2 linked regions of the Nisaea sediminum genome follow. The protein of the gene in region 2 binds, or shares a complex with, the protein of the main gene of each other region. Links are inferred from orthologs where the notes say so. Each region holds a gene or a part of one and is shown on either strand. Other genes may lie near its edges.

Region 1 (4,163 bases), on a different replicon or contig from region 2:
CAAGATGCTGCGCGCCTCGCTGAAGAGTTTCGGCGGGGCCGAGTTCCTCGAAGCCGCCGCGATCGATCCGACGGCGCGGCCGGAAACGCTTTCCGTAGAGCAGTTCTGCGCCCTCGCGCGGGCAGCCGCACGAAAGTAGGCTTCCAAACGAAACGGGGCGGCTCACGCCGCCCCGCTCTCTCAAAACATCGCTTGGTCCCTCAGGACGGAATCAGCCGGTTCCACCAGCCGCCACGGCGCGGTTTGTCCTCGCTCGGCTTGTCGTCGACATTGACCACAGTCGCGCCCGCGCTTTCCGCGGGGCTGACCGGGGCCGGCTCCTCGACCTTGTCCGCACCGCTGCCGGACGATACCGGTTGCGGCGCGCTTTCGGCGGCCACTGCGGCTTCCGGCGCAGCCTCCTCGGACGGAGCCGCAGGCTCGGTGGTGGCGGTTTCCGGTTCGGCCTTGGGTTCGGTCTTCTTCGCACGGCTGCGGCGGCGCGGTTTCGGAGCAGGCTCCTCTTCCTTCGTTTCCGCACTGTCGGTAGCGGCGCCCGCCTCTTCGGTGGCCGGAGCTTCAGCATCGGCCTCGGCCGCCTTCTTGCGACGGGTCCGCGGCTTGCGCTTGGGCTTCGTTTCTTCCGCCTGGGTCTCTTCAGGCTGCTCTTCCGGAGCCGGAGCCGCCTCGGCGGTCACTGTCTCTTCCGCAGGCGCCGCGCTTTCACCGGAGTCATCGTCGGTTGCCGCAGCCTGATCGGCCGGCTGCTCGGCGCCGTCCGCATTATCCTGCGCAGTCGCACCTTCCTCGCCATTGCCGCGCCGCGAGCGACGCCGTCCGCCGCGCTTGCCGCGCCGGCGGCGCTTCTTGGCGCCGTCTTCGTCCTCGCCGCCTGCGGGAGCGTTCTCACCGCCAGCGGCCTCAGCCGCGGCGTCTTCACCGGCCTCGGCTTCCTCGGAGACGCTGTCACCCTGGTCCTGCTGCTCCGAGGCGCGCTTGTCACCGCCACGGCGGCGGCGGCGGCGGGAACGCTTGGAACGACGCTCGTCGTCCCGCTCCTCGGAGACCTCGTCCTCGTCCTCGTCATCGTGGACAACCGGTGCGGCCGTGATCGGCGCCGCGAGGTCGAGCTTTTCGCTGGCCGGTTTCGGGATCATCCGCTCGATCCGCATGTCCGGCGGAATCAGACTTTCGTCGGCCTCGAGGAAGACCCGGAAGCCGTAGCGCTGCTCGATCGCCGCCAGCGCGTCCCGCTTCTTGTTCAGAATGTAGAAACCGACCTCGGACGGCACGAAGACCGCGATCTCGTTCGATTTCTGCTTGATGCCCTCTTCCTCGATCGCGCGCAGGACATGCAGCGCCGTCGAGTCCGTCGATCGGACGCGGCCGCTTCCGCTGCACTGCGAGCAAACCTGGGTCGAGGCCTCGAACACGCTCGGACGCAGCCGCTGACGCGACAATTCCATCAGACCGAAATGACTGATCCGGCCGAGCTGGATGCGCGCCCGGTCATTCTTCATCGCCTCTTTCATGCGACGTTCGACGGCGTGCTGGTTGCGCGACTCGTCCATGTCGATGAAGTCGATGACGACCAGGCCCGCCATATCGCGCAGCCGGAGCTGGCGGGCGACCTCGTCGGCGGCCTCGAGGTTGGTCTTGAGCGCCGTTTCCTCGATATTCCGCTCGCGCGTGGCGCGGCCCGAGTTGACGTCGATGGCGACCAGCGCCTCGGTCTGGTTCATCACCAGATAGCCGCCGGACTTCAGCTGCACGACCGGATTGTGGATCGCGTCGAGCTGGCCTTCGATCTGGTAACGGTGGAACAGCGGAACCGTCTGTTCCTTGTAGGGCTGCACCCGCTTGGCATGGCTCGGCACCAGCGTGCGCATGAAGTCCTTGGCGATCCGATAGCCGTCCTCGCCCTCGACCAGCACTTCGCCGATGTCGCTCGTATAGAGATCACGGATCGAACGCTTGATCAGGTTCGCTTCCTCGTGGATCAGGCACGGGGCCGACGAGGTCAGCGTCTTCTCGCGGATCTGGCTCCAGAGCCGGAGCAGATATTCGTAATCGCGCTTGATCTCGGTCTTGGTCCGCTGGCTGCCAGCCGTGCGAACGATGACCGCCATGCCTTCCGGCACGTCCAGCCCCTCGACCACCTGCTTCAGGCGCTTGCGGTCGGCGATATTGGTGATCTTACGGGACACCCCTCCGCCCCGCGCCGTGTTCGGCATCAGCACGCAATAGCGGCCGGCGAGCGAGAGATATGTCGTGAGGGCCGCACCCTTGTTGCCTCGCTCCTCCTTGACGACCTGAACCAGCATGATCTGACGCCGGGTCACGACTTCCTGGATCTTGTAGCGCCGGGAGAGGTTCTTGCGCGGACGGTCGTCCTCGGCATCGTCGGTATCGTCGCCGCCGACGCTTTCCGGCGGCGGTGCCGGCGGAGCGTCTTCGTCATCGTCGTCGCCGGCTGCGTCGACCGGCATGTCCGGAACCTCGACCGCACTCTCTTCGGACGGATCCTCGGCAGGCGCGCCACCCTCCCGCTCCTCGGCAAGCAGGGCTTCACGGTCCTCTACCGGGATCCGGTAATAATCGGGATGGATTTCGCTGAAGGCCAGAAAACCGTGACGGTTTCCACCGTATTCAACGAAGGCTGCCTGCAGCGAAGGCTCTACCCGGGTAACCCGGGCGAGATAGATGTTTCCCTTAAGCTGCTTGCGGGACTCCGTCTCGAAGTCGAAGTCTTCGACACGATTGCCACTGAGAAGGACCACCCGGGTCTCTTCCTCTTGGGTGGCATCGATCAACATGCGTTTTGACATTAAAAGGTGACTCCTGGGCCACGCGGGTCGCGCGCCGCATCGCGAGATTCACTCTCCCGACCGATATCGGCGCCGCGTTCGCGGGCATGTTCTGTGAGGGCGAAACGTGCTGGGGAGCAAGTGAGGCTCCGGCATCGCGTTTCCGTTCGGTGGTCGAGATCCCGACCGTCCGGCCCAGTCCGTCATCCTCGCGCCCGCCGTCACCCGGCAATGCCGCAACGCGGCACCGAGAAGGAACGGACAGATTTGAGCGAGTGTGGGTCACGGTCGGAACAGGTCCCGTTGTGTAGAATAAGGCGCAATCCCGCGCCAAAAGGGGAGCCTCATCGCCGCGTTTCCGAAGTGTTTGAGGCGGAAATCCGCGCTGACCGCAACGGTCCAGCACACGCGTAACATAGTCACTTTGTATTTTCGGAACAATCATTTCCTGCAGGCACGGCAAAATTCATGTGACGCTCAAAAACCATGCTGCAATTGTCTGATACACTGGGATATTATTGCAATCTCGATCATCCGCCGCTAAAAATAGTGGGAATTGCGGCATCGACGCTCCGCGGCAGCGACGCGTCAACCGGGTGTAGCTCGTGATACAACGCCTGTTCATCCTTCTGACGCTCCTGCTCGGTGCCCTTGCGGCGCCGCAGCACGCTATGGCCGTCGACGGAGCGGTACGGGACATCCGAATCGGCCAGCATCCGGACAAGATCCGCTTCGTGATGGATCTCTCGCAGGATCTGGATTTCACCGTCTTCAGCCTCGCCGACCCCTATCGCGTGGTGATCGATCTGCCGGAAGTCGATTTCGAGCCTGGCGCAAATCCCGATTCACGCCGTCCGGCGGAGATCAAAGGGTTCCGGTTCGGCCTGTTTCGCCCCGGAACCTCGCGGCTGGTGATCGACACGGCGAAGCCGTTCTCCGTCGCCTCCGCCTTCAGGCTGCCGGCCAAAGAGGGCTACGGACCCAGGATCGTGATCGATCTGAAGCCGACGACCCGGGCCGCCTTCCTTGAGGAGTCTCAGAAGTCGGTCGCCGCATTCCAGGCGAAGAGACAACCGCGACTCATGGCGCCGGAGCCTGCCGTGCCGCCGCTGCTGACACGGCCGCCGCGCTCGGTGAACGAGAAGATCATCGTCGCCATCGATGCGGGCCATGGCGGCGTCGATCCCGGCGCCATCGGCGTTTCCGGCATCTACGAGAAGGAAATCGTGCTGAACGCCGCTCGCGTGCTGAAGAGCGAGCTGGAGCGGACCGGACGCTACGAGGTGATTCTGACGCGCGACCGCGACGTCTTCCTGCAACTGCGCGAACGTATCGCCGTCGCCCGCCGCGAAGGCGCCGACCTGTTCCTCTCGCTGC
Region 2 (4,932 bases):
TATTTATATAGGCCGCGCAACGCTCCACCTGGTCCGGGTCGAGCCCGTGCAGCATCTCATCGCGCACATAGATCTTCCGGCTGCGGCTGAGGTCGCTTTCCCAGATCTTGTATCCGATGACCGGATCGTTCTTTGCGGGGACGATCAGCTTCTCGTTCGCGTCGTCGCTCGCAGGCTCCCAATCCTCCGGGATGACCTCGTCGAGCCGCTGAAGGGTCTTCAGCGACGCCTCGAATTCCGGGCTGTCGATATCTTTCAGAAGAGTATCGGAAATCCCTGCCGCCGAGGCGAACTTGTACTTCCGTATTCCCGACTCGAGGTAATAGCGGTGGCAGCGGTGCCGCAGCTCCGCTTCGAGTTGAGATATCGCTTTCTTGTACCGACCCATACTGAAAGTCTATTCCCATTTTTCTGGGAATGCAATTTCCATTTTTTTGGGAATTTTTTGCCAGGGCTGAAAATCACACGAAACAGACTGAATAATTTTTATCCCATAAAAACAATATGTTAGATTCATTTTGTGTACATAGGTATGCAAAATCAGCACGCTAGACGCGTAGCCTAAACAATTTACGCTTGCGCTTTCCCATTTTTCTGGGAATAGTGACACTCATGAATGCCCTACTTACTGGAGACACCTCATGGCAGACAGCTTCAAACCGTCGGGACAGGGTAAAGACATATTCAATTCGGCCCTGAAGACGGTGGAAGACGGGGATAACGACGCGAGCCGCATGGTGCGCCGTCACTTCCGTCTGGAGAACCGGCGGACGAGCATCTGCCTGCATCCCGAGGAGTGGGACATGTTCGACATGGTGTCGAAGCGGCTCGGCTATGACGTCAAGGCGCTGATCAACGAAATCGACCGGACCCGTGGCGACAGCTCGGTTCCGTCCGCGATGCGGGTTTTCATGCTGGGATACTGGCGTGATCTGGCGCGGATGAACGCCGGCCGTGCGGCTCAGGCGAGCGCAGCCACCAGGGAAGGTTCGTCGGTGATGACCGCGTCCACGCCCCACGCGATCAAGGTCGCGGCGCGCAGCGGATCGTTCACGGTATAAGTCAGGGTTCTGAAGCCCGCATCCCGGATCGCGGCGACAGCCGCCTCGGTGAGCGGGCGATGGTTCGGATGGACCGAAACGCATCCAAGATCTTCGGCGGCTTGCCGCCACCCGTCTGCCAGACGCTCACAGAGATAGCCCCGATGAAAATCCGGGGCTTTTTCTTTGGCCACTTCCAGGCATTCCCGCTCGAAGCTCGAGACCACGATCCGGTCCGTCAGATCCGGGCAGAGCGCGTTCAGCGTCTCCGAGACCACTTCCGCGGTCCGGATGGCGTGGCCCTTGGCCGGCTTGATCTCGACATTCATCGCAAGGCCGAGAGCACGGCAGCAGGCGATCGCGTCGGCGAAACTCGGGATCCGCTCGCCGGCGAAGTCCGGCGCGAACCAGGCACCCGCATCGAGGCGCCCGAGGGCCTCCGCGTCCTGCGCGCAGAACCGGCCGCGGCCGTCGTTGGTGCGGCCCAGCTTCTCGTCATGATGCAGCATCGGAACCTCGTCCGCGCTCAGCATGACGTCGAACTCCACCCATGAAAAACCGGCCTCCGCCGCCAGGCGGAAGCCGGTCAATGTATTCTCGGGCGCCGTAGCGGCCACCCCGCGATGTCCGATCACACGGGATAGCCGCAGGCCCATGGTGTTTATTCCTCGGCCGGCTTCTCGGAGAGGTCTTCGCCGGTCTCCTGGTCGACGACCTTCATCGACAGCTTGACCTTGCCTCGGTCGTCGAAGCCGATGACCTTGACCTTCACCTGGTCGCCGACATTGACCACGTCGGTGGTCTTGCCGACGCGCTCGTTCTTCAGCTCGCTGATGTGAACGAGGCCGTCCTTGGCGCCGAGGAAGTTCACGAAGGCGCCGAAATCGACGGTCTTCACGACCTTGCCGTTGTAGATCACGCCGATCTCCGGCTCCGCGACGATGTAGCGGATCCGCTCGAGCGCCGCTTCGGTGGAGGCGGTGTCGACCGCCGCGACCTTCACCGTACCGTCGTCGTCGATATCGATCTTGGCGCCGGTGGTCTCGCAGATCTCACGGATCATCTTGCCGCCCGGGCCGATGATTTCGCGGATCTTGTCGGTCGGGACCGTGATGGTGGTGATACGCGGCGCATTCTCGGAGACGCCCTCGCGGGAGGTCGTCAGGGCCTTGGCCATTTCGCCGAGGATGTGCTTGCGCCCGTCCCGGGCCTGATCCAGCGCGATCTTCATGATCTCCTCGGTGATCGAGGTGATCTTGATGTCCATCTGCAGGGAGGTGACACCCTTCTCCGTGCCGGCAACCTTGAAGTCCATGTCGCCGAGATGATCCTCGTCGCCGAGAATATCGGAGAGAACCGCGAACTCGTCGCCTTCCTTGATCAGGCCCATGGCGATACCGGCCACCGGCGCGCTCAGCGGAACGCCCGCATCCATCAGCGACAGGGAGGTGCCGCAGACCGTCGCCATCGAGGAGGAGCCGTTGGACTCGGTGACCTCGGAGACGACCCGGATGGTGTAGGGGAAAGCTTCCTTCGACGGCAACAACGGCCGCACGGCGCGCCACGCGAGCTTGCCGTGGCCGATTTCGCGCCGGCCCGGGGAGCCCATGCGGCCCGCTTCACCGACCGAGTAGGGCGGGAAGTTGTAGTGCAGCATGAAGTGCTCGCGGTATTCGCCTTCGAGCGCGTCGATGATCTGCTCGTCCTGGCCGGTGCCGAGGGTGGCGACGGCCAGCGCCTGGGTCTCGCCGCGGGTGAACAGCGCGGAGCCGTGGGCACGCGGCAGAATGCCGACCTCGGAGACGATCGGGCGCACCGTCTTGGTGTCGCGGCCGTCGATCCGCTGGCCGGTCTTCAGGATCGCGCCTCGGACGACGTCGGCCTCGATGCCTTTCATCAGGCCCTTGGCGATGTCTTTGTCCGCGTCATCCTCGAAAATGGCCATGCCCTTCTCGCGGACCGCAGCAACGTTGACCTGCCGCTGGGTCTTGTTCGGCTCGGCATAGGCCTCGGTCATGTCGGCGGCGATCGCCGCCTTCAGGGCATCGCGCACGCGGGCGACGTCTTCGCTCTCGCCCGGTAGATCCATCGGCTCCTTGGCGCAGGCTTCGGCGAGGTCGATGATCGCGTCGATCACCGGCTGGAACGCCTTGTGGCCGAAGGTCACGGCGCCGAGCATCACCTCTTCGGACAGCTCGGAGGCCATGGACTCGACCATGAGCACGCCTTCCTGGGTGCCGGCGAGGACCAGATCAAGCTCTGAGTCCGGCAAGTCGCTCTGGCGCGGGTTAAGGATGTACTCACCATCCTTGTAGCCGACGCGGCAGGCCGCGATCGGACCGAGGAACGGCACGCCGGAAATGGTCAGCGCGGCGGAGGCGCCGATCATGGCGACGACGTCCGGATCGTTCTCCAGGTCATGCGACAGAACGGTGCAGATGACCTGCGTCTCGTTCTTGAAGCCCTTGACGAAGAGCGGACGGATCGGCCGGTCGATGAGGCGCGAGGTCAGCACTTCCTTCTCGGTCGGGCGGCCTTCGCGCTTGAAGAAACCACCAGGGATCTTGCCGGCGGCAAAGGTCTTTTCCTGATAGTTCACGGTCAGCGGGAAGAAGTCGACACCCGGCTTCGGCTGGCGCGCGTAGACCGCGGTGCAAAGCACGGTGGTCTCACCGAGCGTCGCCATCACGGCGCCGTCGGCCTGGCGCGCGATCTTGCCGGTTTCGAGCGTCAGCTTGCGCCCGCCCCAGTCGATTTCTTTTTTGTAGATCTGAAACATTCAGCTTTCCTTCAAAGCTGAACCGCTCGGTTCCGAGCCTCGGTCAATATGCTGTCTCGTGTGGTATGGGGCTGTCCGGGACGGTTCTTCAAACGCAGCGCCTCGTCTGGCGCGGGAGAACGGTCCGGGAGGCCCTCGGTCACCGAATACAGTTCGAACGAGGTGACACCCGGCTCATATTTCTCGGTGTCGATATCGGTGCGGTTCTTCGGTTTTTCCTCTATTGAGCGGGCCTTCAATCGCATGGATCGCCGGGGGCGTCAAATGCCAATCACGGCGCCCGATAACGGCTGTCCATCGAAGCCCTGCAGAAACGCAAACCGCCCCACGGCAATCGCGGGGCGGGTGCGGTCCTGTTCCTTAGTCCTGCGGCACGGATTAGCGGCGCAGGCCCAGTTCGGAGATGATGGTCTGATAGCGCTCGACGCTCTTCGACTTCAGATAGTCGAGCATGCGGCGGCGCTGGCCGACCATGATCAGAAGCCCACGGCGGGAGTGAAAGTCCTTCTTGTGGGTCTTCAGGTGTTCGGTGAGGTTCACGATGCGCTCGGTGAGGATCGCAACCTGAACTTCCGGCGAACCGGTGTCGCCCTTTTCGCGGCCGAACTTTCCGATGAGCTCGGTCTTGCGCTCTTGCGTAATCGACATCGGATACTCCTAGGTCAAAGGTTGAGTACGCGCATGGGACAAATACAGCCGCCGTCGATCCGTCCGATCGCCACGGGACTGCCCCCGGAAACGGCGTACATCAGGTCGCCTTCCCGGAGATCTCCGAAACGGTCAAGGTCCATGGCCCGGAAGACCGGGACGGACTGACCGCATCTGAGCTTATTTGCCTCTGCACCGGCCAGAGTGAGCGCCGGGATGCCGTCCAGCGCCGTTTCCACCGGCAATAGGTGCTCGAAAGCGGCGGGACTATGATCCAAAGCTTTCAAGGAATCCAGAGAAATCGCATCTTTTTCGAGGAACGGGCCCACCCGGTGCCGCCGGAGCATCGAAATATGCCCGAGGGTTCCCGTTGCGCGGGCGATATCGCGCGCCAGGCTGCGCATGTAGGCACCCTTGCCGGAACCGACCCGGAACAGCGCCCGGTCGGCGCCGCGCATCTCGACC

The links.
Region 1: the proteins of pnp (region 2) and IG122_RS20535 are in contact, whole or in part, in a cryo-EM structure (PDB 9QH0), measured with the Escherichia coli proteins. The link is inferred for Nisaea sediminum from one-to-one orthologs.

Annotation. Positions count from the first base shown.
Region 1 is NZ_JACZCQ010000011.1:63,885-68,047, forward strand. What follows is about bases 1-3,149. They hold IG122_RS20535 (Rne/Rng family ribonuclease), read right to left. Parts: upstream 2,808-3,149; coding sequence 201-2,807; downstream 1-200. Other genes in these bases: rsmA (16S rRNA (adenine(1518)-N(6)/adenine(1519)-N(6))-dimethyltransferase RsmA), read left to right, coding at 1-139. In the rest of the region: IG122_RS20540 (N-acetylmuramoyl-L-alanine amidase), read left to right, coding at 3,392-4,163. UniProt on the Escherichia coli protein: Endoribonuclease that plays a central role in RNA processing and decay. Required for the maturation of 5S and 16S rRNAs and the majority of tRNAs. Also involved in the degradation of most mRNAs.
Region 2 is NZ_JACZCQ010000006.1:550,775-555,706, forward strand. The notes cover bases 1,261-4,164. They hold pnp (polyribonucleotide nucleotidyltransferase), read right to left. Parts: upstream 3,820-4,164; coding sequence 1,702-3,819; downstream 1,261-1,701. Other genes in these bases: ugpQ (glycerophosphodiester phosphodiesterase), read right to left, coding at 1,261-1,696. Also shown: IG122_RS14635 (hypothetical protein), read right to left, coding at 1-388; IG122_RS14640 (ribbon-helix-helix domain-containing protein), read left to right, coding at 642-1,061; more of ugpQ, read right to left, coding at 962-1,260; rpsO (30S ribosomal protein S15), read right to left, coding at 4,198-4,467; tRNA pseudouridine(55) synthase TruB, read right to left, coding at 4,482-4,932. UniProt on the Escherichia coli protein: Involved in mRNA degradation. Catalyzes the phosphorolysis of single-stranded polyribonucleotides processively in the 3'- to 5'-direction. Also involved, along with RNase II, in tRNA processing.